3 regions of the Pseudoalteromonas sp. SWYJZ19 genome follow, and region 2 is predicted to be linked to each of the others. Evidence: predicted binding sites of a transcription regulator. Region 2 holds the regulator's gene; each other region holds the start of a gene.

The links. The regulator sigma-54, encoded in region 2, starts transcription at its own class of promoters, with help from an activator protein. The targets are predictions, from matches to a motif close to GTTGGCACGNNNNTNGNNT.
Region 1: a site for sigma-54 is predicted at 1,349-1,367, ahead of I6F45_RS16550 (TorF family putative porin). Genes of this name have one in related genera too.
Region 3: a site for sigma-54 is predicted at 3,316-3,334, ahead of I6F45_RS18085 (EF-hand domain-containing protein). Genes of this name have one in related genera too.

Annotation. Positions count from the first base shown of each region.
Region 1 covers NZ_JADYXI010000019.1:13,206-18,557, reverse strand. Annotated here, with positions in the region: gene I6F45_RS16560 (Bor family protein) at 1-177, shown strand, start outside; gene I6F45_RS16555 (Bor/Iss family lipoprotein) at 174-509, shown strand; gene I6F45_RS16550 (TorF family putative porin) at 564-1,250, opposite strand; partial or broken gene I6F45_RS16545 (hypothetical protein) at 1,528-2,439, opposite strand; gene I6F45_RS16540 (hypothetical protein) at 2,725-3,390, opposite strand; partial or broken gene I6F45_RS16535 (TorF family putative porin) at 3,757-4,433, opposite strand; gene I6F45_RS16530 (hypothetical protein) at 4,710-5,352, opposite strand, start outside.
Region 2 covers NZ_JADYXI010000002.1:182,324-187,675, forward strand. Annotated here, with positions in the region: gene I6F45_RS02695 (HPr family phosphocarrier protein) at 122-394, opposite strand; gene rapZ (RNase adapter RapZ) at 437-1,282, opposite strand; gene ptsN (PTS IIA-like nitrogen regulatory protein PtsN) at 1,301-1,753, opposite strand; gene hpf (ribosome hibernation promoting factor) at 1,758-2,045, opposite strand; gene I6F45_RS02715 (RNA polymerase factor sigma-54) at 2,072-3,571, opposite strand; gene lptB (LPS export ABC transporter ATP-binding protein) at 3,641-4,366, opposite strand; gene lptA (lipopolysaccharide transport periplasmic protein LptA) at 4,363-4,908, opposite strand; gene lptC (LPS export ABC transporter periplasmic protein LptC) at 4,898-5,352, opposite strand, start outside.
Region 3 covers NZ_JADYXI010000022.1:71,246-76,597, reverse strand. Annotated here, with positions in the region: gene I6F45_RS18105 (VolA/Pla-1 family phospholipase) at 1-105, opposite strand, end outside; gene I6F45_RS18100 (YciK family oxidoreductase) at 312-1,058, shown strand; gene rluB (23S rRNA pseudouridine(2605) synthase RluB) at 1,142-2,014, opposite strand; gene scpB (SMC-Scp complex subunit ScpB) at 2,011-2,601, opposite strand; gene I6F45_RS18085 (EF-hand domain-containing protein) at 2,753-3,274, opposite strand; gene I6F45_RS18080 (exonuclease III) at 3,502-3,933, opposite strand; gene xthA (exodeoxyribonuclease III) at 4,174-4,980, shown strand; gene I6F45_RS18070 (energy-coupling factor ABC transporter permease) at 4,986-5,352, shown strand, end outside.

The DNA of each region.
Region 1 (5,352 bases), on a different contig from region 2:
TTGGTAGGCGAGCAACGCGTAGACGTAAAACAAATATGTTCAAATACACCGGTTATTCAAATGCAGTCACAACAAACGTTTAGTGATGGAGCGCTGAGTTTAATTACGCTTGGAATATACTCGCCCCATACCATTAAAGTGTGGTGCCAAGAGCAAGTAATAGGGGAAACATTATGAGTATCAAGCTACTTGCAGCCGGTTGCACACTGATTATTTTAACGGGATGTACAAATATTTACTTTGATAACGGAGCACAAAGCAAAGTAAGCAATAAAACGCTAAAAAGCTCACAGTGGCATCATAATTTTGCACTTGCGTTGTACGAGGGATCAGAGCCGTTAGATTTAACAACACATTGCCCACAAGGTGAATGGCAAAGCGCTCATACGTATAAATCGTTTACTAATGGTTTAGCTGAGGTGGTTGTGAATCAAATCGGCCCAGCTTGGTACCCTAAAACAGTAGAAGTACAATGTAATAAGGTACCATTTAAGGCAAAACAGCTATAAAACGAGAAAAGGGCCAAAAGGCCCTTCGTGTTGCAGCAAGTAACACATTCTTTCTTATAAATTAAAGTCTACAGAATAAGCAACGTAAGCTTTAATATCTGAATCATCCATATCTGTATCAGACAAACCAAAAGTAAAACCGTCTTTCGAAATTGATACACCGTAATCTAAGATATTATCATCGCCAATAAAATCACCAGAGTAATGGCCTAAGTGAAGTGCCATTTCAGTGCCGTTACTGCCAACAGCAAAACCGTAGTCAGCTGTCAGGTAAAGTGAATCACCAAAGTCTGTACCATCACCACTTGCAGCTGATGTTGCTAATACAGAAGCACCAAAGGTAAAGCCTTCAACACTGATGCTACCGTAAATTTCAGAGAAATCTGCGTCTGCTTCAGAAGCTGCGTCTGGGTAAGCGTAATAAATATAACCAACATCGTAGCTAACACTTTCGTTAATATCGCCACCAAAGCCTGCATATAAGTCAAGCTCATAGGTCATTTCATCTGCCCACGATGCATTTGAAGCCCAAGTACCTGCATAAAAGCCCGATTCATTGGCATAATCAATACCGCCTGAAATAGCTGCATCGCCCCCAGTTTGCTCTTGACCGCGCCATAAGTAGTTTGATGTTGCCGCTGCATTAGCAGTTACTTCAGCATGCACAGCTGTAGATGTTAAAGATGTTGCGCCCATTAATGCTATAGCACTTATAGCGATGGTTTTTTTTAGTTTTAGCATGTCCATTTCCCGTTATATGATTTTTGCTCGCCAAGGTTTTTATTATGTAATCGGAACCTTTAGGCTGACGGCTTTTTATTGTTTAACTAACGGGATAATTGCACTGTATGTGCCAGCTTCATTATTTTTTATTAAAAATTATTTTTTATTTATTAAAAACATGAGCTTGAATTTTATGAATAGGATGGGGATATAACATGAAGGAAGATGTTGCGCACATTGCTGGTGCATAAATTAACCTAGCCGCACCATAAAAGTACGGCTAAATTAGAAGGTTTTAGCCGAATATAGTGCGCATAAGGCTAATTGTTTCGTTTACGCTGCGACCTTTTTGTACTTCACTCACAATTGAATCACGTTTACTGCGAATGTGTTCAGGAATATCGTCAGCAGCAAGAGCACGGTCTACTAAAATTTCTGCAGACTCTTTACCTCTACGCTGAGTTTTACCTGTTGTAGTTGTAGTACGTTTAGGCTTGGTTAGCAGTTTAATGTAGTTAGAATTATCTGGTGTTTTAGCATCAGCGTAGTGAAAGAAACATGGAATTAATGCTTTAATAGCAACCAATTGTTCTTCTAACTCGTTACTAGGTTTAGCCATTTTATACCATGACATAGCTTGAATACCTTTTACGATATCTTGCCAGTAACGCTCAAAATCACTATTTTTAAGTTTAGAAACACCAAGGGCACCACATAATGCATCTAATCGATTATTTGTAATCGGAGTAAATAAATCAGGGCGACGCATTGCAAGCAGTCGTGTTGCAGGCGCAAGTGTTGGTTTTTCGTTGTTGTCGGTGAATATTTTTGAATAAGCAGCAACAAATTGTTGATACTCATATTGAGTAATATCACCTTCAAGTGGAATATTTGCTAGTGCGTCGTCAAAAGCACCTGGTAAATCTCCAAGCATTTGATGGAAGCTCTTCGCACTCTTTGTAGATGCAAACCATTCAACGTCAAAGTTGTATGTGCTTGGATCAAGTGATGCTATGTGCTTACCGCTAAACGCAAGTAAGTCTTCAGGGATCATATCTTTAAGAGATTGCTCACGAATGCTTTTAATGTAGTCGACTAAACGAAGTTGTTCATCAAGTGCAATAACGTCTTTGTGTTGTTCTACAAATACACTTACAACAGGCCAAGGAGCAATACGTAAAGCTTTAGCCTGTAAAAAGCTAATCGCTTGCCCTGTAATGAGAATTCACTCAGCATGGCAAACGGCGCATACTTAAATATTATTTAGCCTTAAAGCTGCAGAGATTGTTATAAAACAAATGAACCCAGCTTGATACCATAAAATAGTGGACGTGAGCTATTCTTTGGTATTTTTAAAAGTGGGCAGTGATTGATGCCGGTTATTCGTGACTTAATATACTTATGGGGTCTAGTTTTACTGCTTTATAGCAGGAAAACTAGACTCTAATATAGGACTGAAAATAGCTTTAAGTATTATACTTGTCAGCGTGAATTAGTTATTTAAAAGAGTTAATAGGCTAGGGTCTTCAGTTTCAATATATAATGCTTTTAATTTTTTATCACCACTTTCGGTTTCAGTAAATTGCTGAAAAGAATAGTTTTTAGAAAAACTTGAAAGAGCCTCAATAGATGCTTGATTACTACTTTGTGTATAAGTAAGTTCTAGTGCGCAAACCTTCCCTGCACACTCTAGATCTTGCTGTAAAATAGTGACGTCTTTTAATTCATTTAGAATAAAATCGTTTAGCTTATCTTTACGTATTTGTGCTATTTCAGAGTATTCAATATTAGACATACGCTGCAGTAATATTGAAGTATCATTTTTAAATACGTCGTCCAATGCTTTTGTTGAAACAAATTCTTTTCCACCCTCAGTTGAAACAAATTCTTCAGAGAAAGCGTTAGGGCTTGAAATAGGCAATTTAGATATCGCTGCCACTTTTTGCTCTACAACTTTGTGCTGTTTGACAGATGGTTCAGAGGCTTTACTTAATAGGGTGTTTGGCTCAATTGGAGGCTTAGCTTTTTCATTACTAAGAATGGCTTCATCAGTTGGTTGTATGTGGGTTAGCGGAGGATCTGAAGGCTGCCCAGTGTTTAAAATACCAATACCAAGAATGGCGACAAAAACAAGTGCAATTAAAAATATGTATTTCATTTTACTATCCTTAGAAGAGAAAGGCATACGCCTTTCTAAATGATGCTTATTCCAACCGTATCATACAAGAAACTTGACCACCACCAGAGCACGAATAGCTAACTGTACCACCCTCACCATGAACAACCGTCATGCTACCTGAGGTGCAACGGCATGTCATTGTTGCATAGGTAAATGTACTCATTGTGATTAAAAAAACGCTAAAATAACTGTAATTTTTTTTGATAAATTCATAATAATCCTTAATCGTGATTTCGAACTTTAATGTTACCTTATTGTTTTTTTTGTAAATAACTATTTTCTAGGTGGTTTAAATATGAGAAAGGGCCTTGCGGCCCTTAGTGTTGCAGCAAGTAACACATTTTTTTATAGGCTAAAGTCTGCAGAGTCGACAACGTAAGCTTTTAAATCTGAGTCATCGATATCATTATCAGATAAGCCAAAAGTAAAGCCATCCTTAGAGATTGAAACGCCGTAATCGATGATGTTGTCATCACCAATAAAGCCGCCTGAGTAATGCCCCAAATGCAGCGCTATTTCAGTTCCATTACTACCAATAGCGAATCCATAGTCTGTTGTTAAATAAAGTGAATCACCAAAGTCGGAACCATCACCACTAGCAGCTGAAGTTGCTAATACCGAAGCACCAAAAGTGAAACCTTCTACACTGATACTCCCGTAAACCTCAGAGAAATCTGCGTCAGCTTCTGAAGCAGCATCAGGGTAGGCATAGTAAATATAACCAACATCATAGCTAACGCTTTCATTGATTGCGCCACTAAAGCCTGCATATAAGTCGAGCTCGTAGGTCATTTCATCTGCCCACGATGCATTTGATGCCCATGTACCGGCATAAAAGCCGGACTCGTTAGCGTAATCAATTCCACCCGAAATAGTAGCGTCGCCTCCTGTTTGCTCTTGACACGCCATAAGTGGTTGGAGGTTGCTGCTGCATTTGCAGTTACCTCTGCAAATGTCGTTGTTGATGTTATGCCTGCAAACGCCAGTGCACCGAAGAGTATTGTTTTTTGTAGTTTTAGCATGTTTCACTCCCGCTATATGACTTTTGCATACCAAGGTTTTATTATGTATTGCTTTGACCTTTTAACTGGATGCATTTTTATTATTTAACTGGGAAGGTAATAGCACTGTATGTGCCAGTCTCGTTTTAATTATTTTTAAGTAAAACTAATGCTATTAAAACAATTGCTTATGATGAAATTATGTTTTTGGAAGGAAGTTTTTTGATTTTCTGTCGCACGCTGCTGGTGCATAAACTAACCTAGCTGTACTATTAAAGTACAGCTAGGAAAGGTTTTTTAGCCAAAAATAGTGCGCATAAGGCTAATTGTTTCGTTTACACTGCGACCTTTTTGAACTTCACTAACAATTGAATCGCGTTTACTGCGAATATGTTCAGGAATATCGTCAGCAGCAAGAGCACGGTCTACTAAAATTTCTGCAGACTCTTTACCTCTACGCTGAGTTTTACCTGTTGTAGTTGTAGTGCGCTTAGGCTTGCTTAGCAGTTTAATGTAGTTAGAGTTATCTGGTGTTTTAGCATCAGCATAGTGAAAGAAACATGGGATTAGCGCTTTAATAGCAACTAATTGTTCTTCTAACTCATTACTCGGTTTAGCCATTTTGTACCATGACATAGCTTGAATACCTTTTACGATATCTTGCCAGTAACGCTCAAAATCACTATTTTTAAGTTTAGAAACACCAAGGGCACCACATAAAGCATCTAATCGATTATTTGTAATCGGAGTAAATAAATCAGGGCGACGCATTGCAAGCAAACGAGTTGCAGGCGCAAGTGTTGGTTTTTCGTTGTTGTCGGTGAATATTTTTGAATAAGCAGCAACAAATTGTTGATACTCATATTGAGTAATATCACCTTCAAGTGGAATATTTACTAGTGCGTCGTCAAAAGCACCTGGTAAATCACCAAGCATTTGA
Region 2 (5,352 bases):
TTATAAATTTTTATATTACTTTATGGGGAGAGGTGAGTTAACTGGCGTCACTAACCGTATTTATTTTATATATCTGTTTTAGTTGGGGCATTAGTAATGCGAGCATTATTTTTATAACTGTTTATTCTTGTTCATTAAAACGTTGTGCTATTAATTCTCCAACAGCATGTAAAGCTTGCTCAGAATCGGGGCCTTTACATACAACTTTTACTTCTTTGCCTTGGCTACTTTCAAGTAACATTAATGCAAGTACGCTATCGCCTGCAGCTTCTTTGTCATCTTGAAATAATGTAATTGTCGCATCAAACTGCACTGCTAATTGGGCAAGCACGGTGGCTGCTCTGGCGTGCAATCCTAATTTGTTTTTTATTAAAAAAGTGTCTTCACAATGCATAACTTACTCTACCTAAGCTGAACAGGTGATTATTCAGCTATATTATTTTTCTTGTTCGCGATGGCGAATTTTAACATTGGGATGTGTCATTGCAAAACTTTCACCGATAGTTTGCGCTAAATATACAGAGCGATGTTGTCCGCCTGTACACCCAATAGCAATGGTTAAATAACTGCGGTTATTTCGCTCTAAGTGCGGTAACCATGTTTGTACAAATGTCTGAATTTGCCATGTGAATTTTTGCACTATGCTGTGATTGGCCAAATAATCTTTAACGGGTTGATCTAACCCATTTAAAGGTTTTAATTCAGGTTCCCAATGTGGATTTGGTAAAAAGCGTGCATCAAATACGTAATCTGCTTCTTTTGGTATACCGTATTTAAAACCAAACGATTCAAATGTGACAATCAGTTGCTTATCTTTTTTACCTAAAATCTTTTCACGAATAGATTCAGCAAGTTGATGAACACTCAAATCAGTTGTATCTATCATAAAGTCGGCGCGGGTGATTAATACATCAAGTAATTCTTTTTCTTTTTTGATGGCTAAATCAAGAGGCAACGAGTCAATTGATAGTGGGTGTAATCTACGAGTTTCAGAAAAACGTTTGATCAATGTTTGGTCGTCGCTATCTAAATAAAATAACGTAGGTTTTGCAAAGCCAGGCAAGTATTCAAGAATATCGTTAAATTCATCTTGTTGTTTAGGGATGTTACGCACATCAATGCTAACAGCAATTTTATCATAGCTATCAGACACACTGCGAACTAATGAAGGAAGCAAGTTAACTGGAATATTATCTACGCAATAATAACCTAAATCTTCTACAACGCGTAAAGCAACCGACTTTCCAGAACCAGAACGGCCGCTTATGATAATTAACTCCATTTAACACCCTTTATAAAACTATGATTGATTGACAATAACTTGGTAAAGCTCAGCATCTGATTTTGCACTGCGTAACTGTTTACAAAAATCTTTGTTGTTTAGTTTATCAGCAATGGTTGCTAGAGTCTTTAAGTGCTGCTGGTTATCGCCATCTGGTACGATGAGTGCGACGAAAATATCAACAGGGCGATTATCGATTGCATCAAAATTTATTGGAGTTTCGCTAACGAGTACTAAAGCCAAAGGCTCTTCTGCACCGCTCATTCTTCCATGAGGAATGGCAATGCCACGCCCTATACCTGTACTACCCAATTTTTCTCTGCTCATTAAAGCATTAAGAATATCTTGTTGCGGTAAATACGGAAGTTTGTCGTGAGCAAGTTCGCTAATGAACTCTAAAATTCTTTTTTTGCTATTAAAAAGGACCGCAGCTTTGCTGCAGTCCTGGCATATAAGTGAGCTTAATTTCATCATATTAGTGTCGAGCAAGCTTCTCTTTGTGTTTAATTACTTGTCGATCGAGCTTGTCGATCAACGAGTCAATGGCGGCATACATATCTTGATGTTCTGTAGAGGCAAATAGCTCAGCACCGCTTACGTGTATGGTGGCTTCTGCTTTTTGATTTAATTTTTCTACATCGAGAATGACATGAACATTATTAATATGATCAGAGTGTCTTTCTAGCTTCGCAAATTTGGTATTAATATAGTCTCTTAGTGAATCGGTTAATTCTACGTGACGACCAGTTAAGTTTAGTTGCATAAGCATTACCCTCTTTTTTTTGCGTCTTAAATCAAACTTTTACGTTGATTTGACGGTGGAATAGCCAGAGATTCGCGGTATTTTGCGATTGTACGTCTCGCTACTTTAATTCCTTGCTCAGCCAATATATCCGCTATTTTGCTATCACTCAATGGTTTTGCTGAGTTTTCTGCTGCGATTAATTTTCGGATAAGCGCACGGATTGCTGTAGATGAACATTCACCACCGTTTTCGGTGCTTACATGGCTTGAGAAAAAATATTTAAGCTCAAATATACCACGGGGTGTGTGCATATACTTTTGGGTTGTTACGCGCGAAATTGTTGATTCGTGCATTTCTACCATTTCAGCAACATCATTTAAAACCATTGGTTTCATGGCTTCAGGACCGTGTTCAAAAAAGCCTTGTTGTTGCTTAACAATACAATTTGTCACTTTTAATAGCGTGTCGTTTCTACTTTCTAAGCTTTTAATAAACCATTTAGCTTCTTGTAAATGCGAGCGAATAAACTGGCTGTCACCACTGGATTTTACAGTGCGAGACATTGCCGCGTATTGGCTATTAACACGAATTTTAGGCATGCTGTCTGGGTTTAACTCAACAACCCAGCGGCCTTTAATTTTTTTAACTGACACATCAGGAATAACATACTCAGATTCTTCTCTTACAATAGTATCTGCAGGTTTAGGGCTAAGAGTATGTATTAATGTCATTACTTCCTTAAGCTCTTCTTCTTTGAGCTTAGTTTTCTTCATTAATGTACGATAGTCACGAGCAGCTAATAAATCAATATGCTCGGTTAAAATCATTTTTGTTTCATTAATGTAAGGTGTTTCTTTATCAAACTGGTTAAGCTGAATACACAAACACTCTTGTAAACTACGTGCAGCAATACCGACAGGATCAAACAGTTGGATGCGCTTTAGTACTGCTTCAATTTCATCAAGTTCGACTTCGTTATCTTCTTCGTTTTCTTGATTAAAGCTTTCTAAAATCTCTTCGCAGCTTAGTGTTAAAATACCTGAATCATCAACTGCTTCTACAATCGCAATAGCGATGGCTTCGTCTGTAGGGCTAAATGGCGTTAGTTGTAATTGCCACATTAAATACTCATGAAGCGTCTCTGTTGAGGCGCCTTGGTATATTGATTCGTCTTCAGGCATTGGACCTGATGATGCTGCAGGGGCGGCACTCATGTACTCATCCCAGCTAACATCCATAGCCATGTCGTCACTTAGCGTGTCTTTTGCAAGTGCTTCACCACTATCTTGTTCGTATTCGCTTGGAGCATCATCGGCAGATGCGCTAACAGTTATGTCATCGGTATCAGCTTTTTGCTCGTTTTTACCTGCAGCGTCTTCGGAATAGTCTGGTTCTTCAACCTCTAATAGCGGGTTGCTGTCGAGAGCTTCTTGTATTTCTTGCTGGAGATCCAATGTACTGAGTTGCAACAAACGAATAGCTTGTTGCAGCTGTGGAGTCATTGTAAGTTGCTGGCCCATGCGCAGCTGTAGTGATTGCCTCATGTATCTCTAACAATCCTTTTATGTTGTTATAATTAATACTAGCAGATGCTTAAAGACATGGCGTAAATGTTACAGCCTAAATTGCTCGCCTAAGTAAACATCGCGTACTGTTTTATCATTTAATACGTGTTCTGGAGTACCTGATGCAATCAGCTCCCCATGAGAAACAATGTAGGCTTTTTCACAAACATCAAGGGTTTCTCTTACATTATGATCGGTAATCAATACACCAATCCCACGATTTTTGAGATGTTCTATTATTTTCTTTATATCTAATACAGAAATCGGGTCAACACCTGCAAATGGTTCATCCAATAATATAAATTTAGGATCGGCTGCCAGCGCACGTGCTATTTCCACGCGGCGACGTTCGCCACCCGATAATGCCATACCTTGGCTATCACGAATGTGTTGTATGCTAAATTCATCTAATAATTTATCGAGCGTGTCTTCTCGGGCTTGTTTATTTAACTCTTTGCGTGTTTCTAAAATTGCCATTAAGTTTTGATAAACAGTCAGTTTTCTAAAAATTGAAGACTCTTGTGGTAAGTAGCCAATGCCTAATCTAGCACGACTATGCATAGGTAAAAGAGTAATATCGTTATCATCGATAGAGATTTTACCTTTGTCGCTAGGTACAAGTCCCACAATCATATAAAACGTGGTGGTTTTACCTGCGCCGTTAGGACCAAGTAAACCAACAATACTGCCTGCTTTTACTTCAAGGCCGACGTTTTTGACAACTTCACGACCTTTATAGCTCTTTGCTAATAGTTCTGCTTTTAATGTACTCATGGCTGACCTTTATCGTCTTTTTTACTTTTTTTAGTTTCGATAGGCACTAAAATCGTGTGAACGCGGTCAGTTGAGTTTTCATCTTTTTCGGCACTGATTAGCTGCTGCTCTATATCGTAGGTAATGCTTTTAGCATTTATTTTTTGTCCCGCTTGCGATACTTGTGCATTACCAACAAGCGTTAAAAAACGCTTAGATACATCATAACGTACTTCGTCAGCACTGGCGCTCATAGTCGTGCCATCTGATTGCTTTTCTTCAAAGTGCGCAGGGCTACCTGTAGCAATTAATAATTGTTTATTATCGCCAAGTTCATCGCGTTTATGTACTTCTAAGCGGTCTGCTGTGATACGGCGGTTACCGTGAATAATTTCAACGTTTTTCTCAAAAATACCCACGTTAGCTTTTAATTGACCTTCTTGCTTATCGGCGCTTATTGAAATTTGATTTGCAGCCGGTTGCGTGTTTTGCTCTGCAGCACTACTATTAAACGCTAGTATAAGTGTAGGAATAATAAGTGATTTTAATATTTTATTGGTCATAATATATGGTTCGCGTATGGTTAATTAGTTTTATCACTTCGGTTTTTAAGTCGGCTTCTAGGCCTTTACCAGTGATTTTTAAATTGGGTCCAGTGATGATAACGGGTTGCTCCGAACGCATTGTTAATAGCTTTATATCTACCTGAATATTATCAGCATTGATTTTGTCTATCATGGCGTTATCGGTTAAGTTTTTGGCAACCACATTGCCTTCTAAAATTAATTGTTTGTCTTCGTATAATGTTGCTTCGTCTGCATTTATTTGCCACGTTTGCTTTTCGTTATATAAAGTAAAAATAGGTTTTTCAAAAAACGTAAAACCTAATTGTTGATATAGCTCCATTTTAGCCGCAGTGACTTTGTGGCTAATTTTACCTTGTTCGTCATAGGCTGTTTGTTTGAGTTCTATGGCTATGTAATCAGGCTTGGCAATAACTTCAGGCT
Region 3 (5,352 bases), on a different contig from region 2:
TGGGATAACTGGTGCTGTGTCGTTTTTGACATCTGTTAACGTTTCTCCACCGCCACAACCTGCTAAAGCAGCTGTAACCGAGAGTGAAAGTAGCATTTTTTTCATATTGTTGGCTCCGCACGTATTTTATTTTTATAGTGTGTTTAATCAGTGTATTAAGTTAAAACAATGTAATCAGGTTATTAATGAGACATTAGACCAGTTAAACTTAACGTAAAGTTTCTATTTTCGCCACCTAATTTTACAATAAATTCGATTACTTCACGTTTCGCTATGTTAAAATCAAAAAAATTATATGAATTGGTACTTTTATGCACACATATCAAGCAGCTGAAAACGCACTTAAAGATAAAGTTATTTTAATAACAGGCGCCGGTGATGGTATTGGCCGAGTTGCAGCAATTACGTATGCAAAATACGGCGCTACAGTTATCTTATTAGGAAAAACAACTAATAAACTTGAATGTGTTTACGATGAAATTGTTAATGCTGGCTACCCTAAACCTGCAATAGTCCCTATGGATTTAAAAGGCGCAACGAAGCAAAACTACCGTGACCTTGCTGCAACAATCGAATATCAGTTTGGACGCCTTGACGGGTTGCTTAATAATGCAGGTATTTTAGGGTCACTCGGTCCGCTTGAACATTTTTGCTCATCTACGTTCGAAAACATAATGAAAGTAAACGTGACTGCACAAGCAATGATCACTAAAGCACTTTTTCCTGTTCTTCGTAAGTCTGATAATGCATCGATAGTATTTACGTCATCAGGTGTAGGCCGCAAAGGTCGTGAATTTTGGGGGCCTTATGCCATCTCAAAATTTGCAGTAGAAGGTATGATGCAAACATGGGCATGTGAAGTAGGTAAAACGAATATTCGTGTAAACTGTATTAACCCAGGCGCTACTCGCACTTCAATGCGAGCTGCTGCATATCCAGGTGAAGATAGAGACGCACTTGCTACACCAGAGGATTTAATGCCTACATATTTATATCTAATGAGTGACGATTCAAGTGAAGTGAATGGCGAATCGTTAGATGCTCAAGTAAAAAAGTAGTTTGGAGTTTAAATAGTTTAAACAACTCACATTAAAAAAGCCGCAATTAGCGGCTTTTTTGTGTTCAATAAATAACTAATTGATTATTTACGTTTAGTCGGCTTAACACGCTGATTGTGTTTTTTAACTGCTTTACGAATTTGGTTGATTTTAGCGCGTTTATCTTTGCGTTTTTCAGGCATAACAGAAAGCTTAGTTTGTGTTTCGCGGCCTAATTTAACGGTTTTACGCAAGTAGTTTACTGTTTCTAAATCATACTCCATCCAACCACCTTGTGGCACGCGCTTATCAAGCTCTAGTTTACCGTAACGAATACGAATAAGACGAGATACTTCCGCATCTTGAGACTGCCATAAACGACGAACTTCACGGTTACGCCCTTCATTTAACGTTACGTTAAACCAACGGTTAACGCCTTCGCCACCCATAGGGGTTACAGTCGTGAATTTGGCTGGACCATCTTCAAGCTCAACACCACGTAGTAAGTTTTTAACCGTCTCGTTGGTTACTTCACCAAATACACGTGCAGAGTATTCACGCTCTACTTCATAGCTTGGGTGCATTAAACGGTTTGCCAGTTCACCATCGTTTGTAAAAAGCATTAAACCCGATGTATTAACGTCTAGTCGACCAACCGCAATCCAGCGATCGCCATCAATACGCGGAAGTCGGTCAAATACAGTACGACGCCCTTCAGGATCTTTACGTGTGCTTAACTCACCTTCTGGTTTGTTATACATAATTACACGACAGATTCGGTCTGCTTTTTCTTCAATTTTTACACTGTGACCGTCAACACGAATCAAATCGGTTTCTTCAACACGGTCACCTAACTTTGCCACTTTACCGTTTACACTAACGCGGTTTGCGTCAATGTATTTTTCCATTTCACGGCGTGAGCCTACGCCTGCACGGGCTAAGACTTTTTGTAACTTTTCACCTTGTATAATACTCATTCGGATGGTTCTCTCACAGAAGGATCGCTCAATAACTGGTTAATTTTACTTTGCTGCTCTGTTGGCAACGCAGGTAAATTTTCAAGTCCAGTTAACGAAAAATAATCTAAAAATTGCTTAGTAGTTGCATATAAAGCCGGCTTTCCCGGAACCTCTTTATGCCCTACCACTTTAACCCACTCTCTTTCGAGTAAGGTTTTAATAATATTCGAACCCGTAGTAACACCTCTTACTTGCTCAATTTCGCCGCGTGTAATGGGCTGCCGGTATGCAATAAGTGATAATGTTTCCAGTAAAGCACGCGAGTATTTTGGTGCGCGTTCTTGCCACAAGTTATTTAACCAAGGGCTTAAACTACTGCATGCCTGAAACCGATACCCACTACCAACTTCAACTAAGCGAATACCACGAGTTTGAAAATGTTCTTGTATTGTATCTATTGCGTCATTTATTCGCGTCATAGAAATAGCTAAATCTATTAATACGATGTCTTTAAGGTGGCGTTTACTAACAGGCTTATCTGCAACAAAAATAGCTGCTTCAATGATCTCAACTAGTTGTTCATCACTAATTCGCCGACCCGCCATACACACTCTTAACAAATAAAAATACACAGCCATCTATTATGACAGAACAACACCAAACTAGGAAAATATATCTATCAAATAACTAAATTTAAAACACAAAAAAGCCAGTGACTAGCACTGGCTTTAATCTTACTTACTAAAATGGTAACTATTAGTTACTTTTAAAAGCTTCTAATGCATCATCTTCAGCTACTGCGTTACCGTATTTTTTAATGTAACCCATAAACTCGCTTTTACTAATGCGCTTATCTTGGTTTTTATCCATGTAACCAAAATGATTTGAAATATCATCATCGTTACCTTCAACTACCGAGATATAGCCATTGCTGTCGTTATCTAGACTTGCAAAGCTGCTTTCAATTTTATCGAATTTAGCAATTTCAGCTTTAAATGCCGACTCACTTACTTCAGAATCAGTGGCTACTTTGCCATTATTAAGCTTCATATAAGTGTTAAATTCTTTGCGGCTAATTTCGTTATCCATATTGGTATCAATATTTGAAAAATGGCCCCAAATGCTATCGTCATCAGCTTCAACTTTTGAGATGTAGCCATCGCTATCATTATCTAAACTTGCAAAGTCACTGTCTATTCTTTCAAGACCTTGATTAGATGAACAAGCCGCTAGGCTTAATGATGCTAAAATAGTGGCTGCTAATGTTAACTTTTTCATAAGACGTATCCTTCGTAATTAATTAAATGTCACTTTAACTAATACAAATCCAATGCCAATAATAGTTAACTTATAATAATCAATAACTTAATCTCGATCGGTATATTTATTAAACAGTTTCAATAAGTTAAGCTTGCAAGCTTTGCAAACAACCTTGTAATTTTTGCAAAAAAATACCCGGTAAAAACCAGGCATTTCAAATTTACTTATTATAGTTAAGCTAATAATTAGATTGCTGCGTTTTGGTAGCGTTTAACAAACTCAGTAACGTTTTGACCATTACATTTTAATGAGTTTAGGTTACCAATTTTTTGACGAACAGGTGCTAAACCTTGTTTTAAAGCCGTCATACATAATTGAGTTTCTTGTTGAGCGTCTTTTGCAAATACTTCTACTTTCTCAACTGATGCGTTGCTTAATATCGTTTTTTTAGCAATATCACGAATATCTTCACCATTACATAAAATGCTTTTAGAAAAACGAGATAGGTAAACACCGTGCTGGGCAGCTTCTTTACGAGCAACGCTAAAGCCTTCGTTTGCACTTAGTACACATAACTTAGACTCAATTTTGTTATCTTGGCTAAAGTAAGTATTGCTTTGAGCTGACGCAGTTGCAGATGCTAGTAAAGCAGTGGCTAAAAGTAGTTGAGTTTTCATGAGAGATCCTATTTGAACGAGCTAAACAAGTGAATTTCGCGCATTATATATTCAATAAAGTTAAGTTCAATTGAATTTTTTATTTATTTAAATAATTAATATTGTATTCACAATGTTTAAACTTTACCCATCATTTGATCAACATTTGCGCAGCTATTATCTCAATTCAGTCATGTTATGTACGCGTATTTACTGATACAATTTAATCTATTAAATAGAACCAATTTTAAGGTAAATTTTATGAAAGTGATTTCTTTCAATATCAATGGTCTGCGTGCTCGTCTTCACCAATTACAAGCAATTATCGACAAACATCAACCAGACGTTATTGGCTTGCAAGAGATTAAAGTTCACGACGAAGCATTCCCATTAGAAGATGTACAAAAAATGGGATATCACGTCTACTTTCATGGTCAAAAAGCGCATTATGGCGTAGCTATGTTATGCAAAAAAGAGCCTAAATCGGTCTTAAAAGGTTTTGCCACCGATACAGATGAATCGCAAAAACGCATGATAAGCGTCACTGTTGAACAAGAAAACGGTCGCGACCTTACTGTCATGAATGGCTATTTCCCACAAGGTGATAATATTAATCACGAAGCTAAATTCCCTTATAAACGTCAATTTTATAAAGATTTAATGACACACCTTGAAACCAATCACACACCCGATCAAGACGTCATCGTTATGGGTGATATCAACATATCACCTACCGATTTAGATATTGGTATTGGCGAAGTAAATGCTAAACGTTGGTTAAAAACGGGTAAATGTTCTTTCCAACCGGTAGAGCGTGAATGGCTTGCAACATTACTCAATTGGGGTTTTAAAGACACCTTTAGAGAGCAAAACCCCGAAACAGACGATCAATACTCATGGTTTGACTATCGCTCTAAAGGGTTTGTAGATAATCGAGGACTTCGTATAGATGTAGTGCTTGCAACCAATGAGCTTGCAGCACGCTGCATAGATACAGGTATTGATTACGAACTTCGCGGTATTGAAAAACCGTCAGATCATGCCCCTATATGGTCAACATTTAAGTAATTATTATGCTCAGCCTAACAATGCAGGGGCTACTTTGGGCTCTTGTAATTATTATTGCTCTATTAAGCTTTGATAAAAAAACATATAAAACATTGCTTAATACGCCAGTCCGTCAAACTGGCGTACTTGCGTGTGCGTTAGTGTTTGCAGTGCTTTGGCGAATAAAGGCTGGCATTTTAACTGGCCTTGATTTACACATACTAGGTGTTACGGCTGCTACATTAATTTTAGGCTGGCGGTTGACTATTTTAAGTAGCCTACTTGCCACAGCCCTACTCGCTGCCTTTGGTCAAATTGAACTTGAGCTGTTACCAGTACAACTGCTTATTGGTGCGTTTATTCCTATTTTATTGAGCTATCTTGGCTTTATAA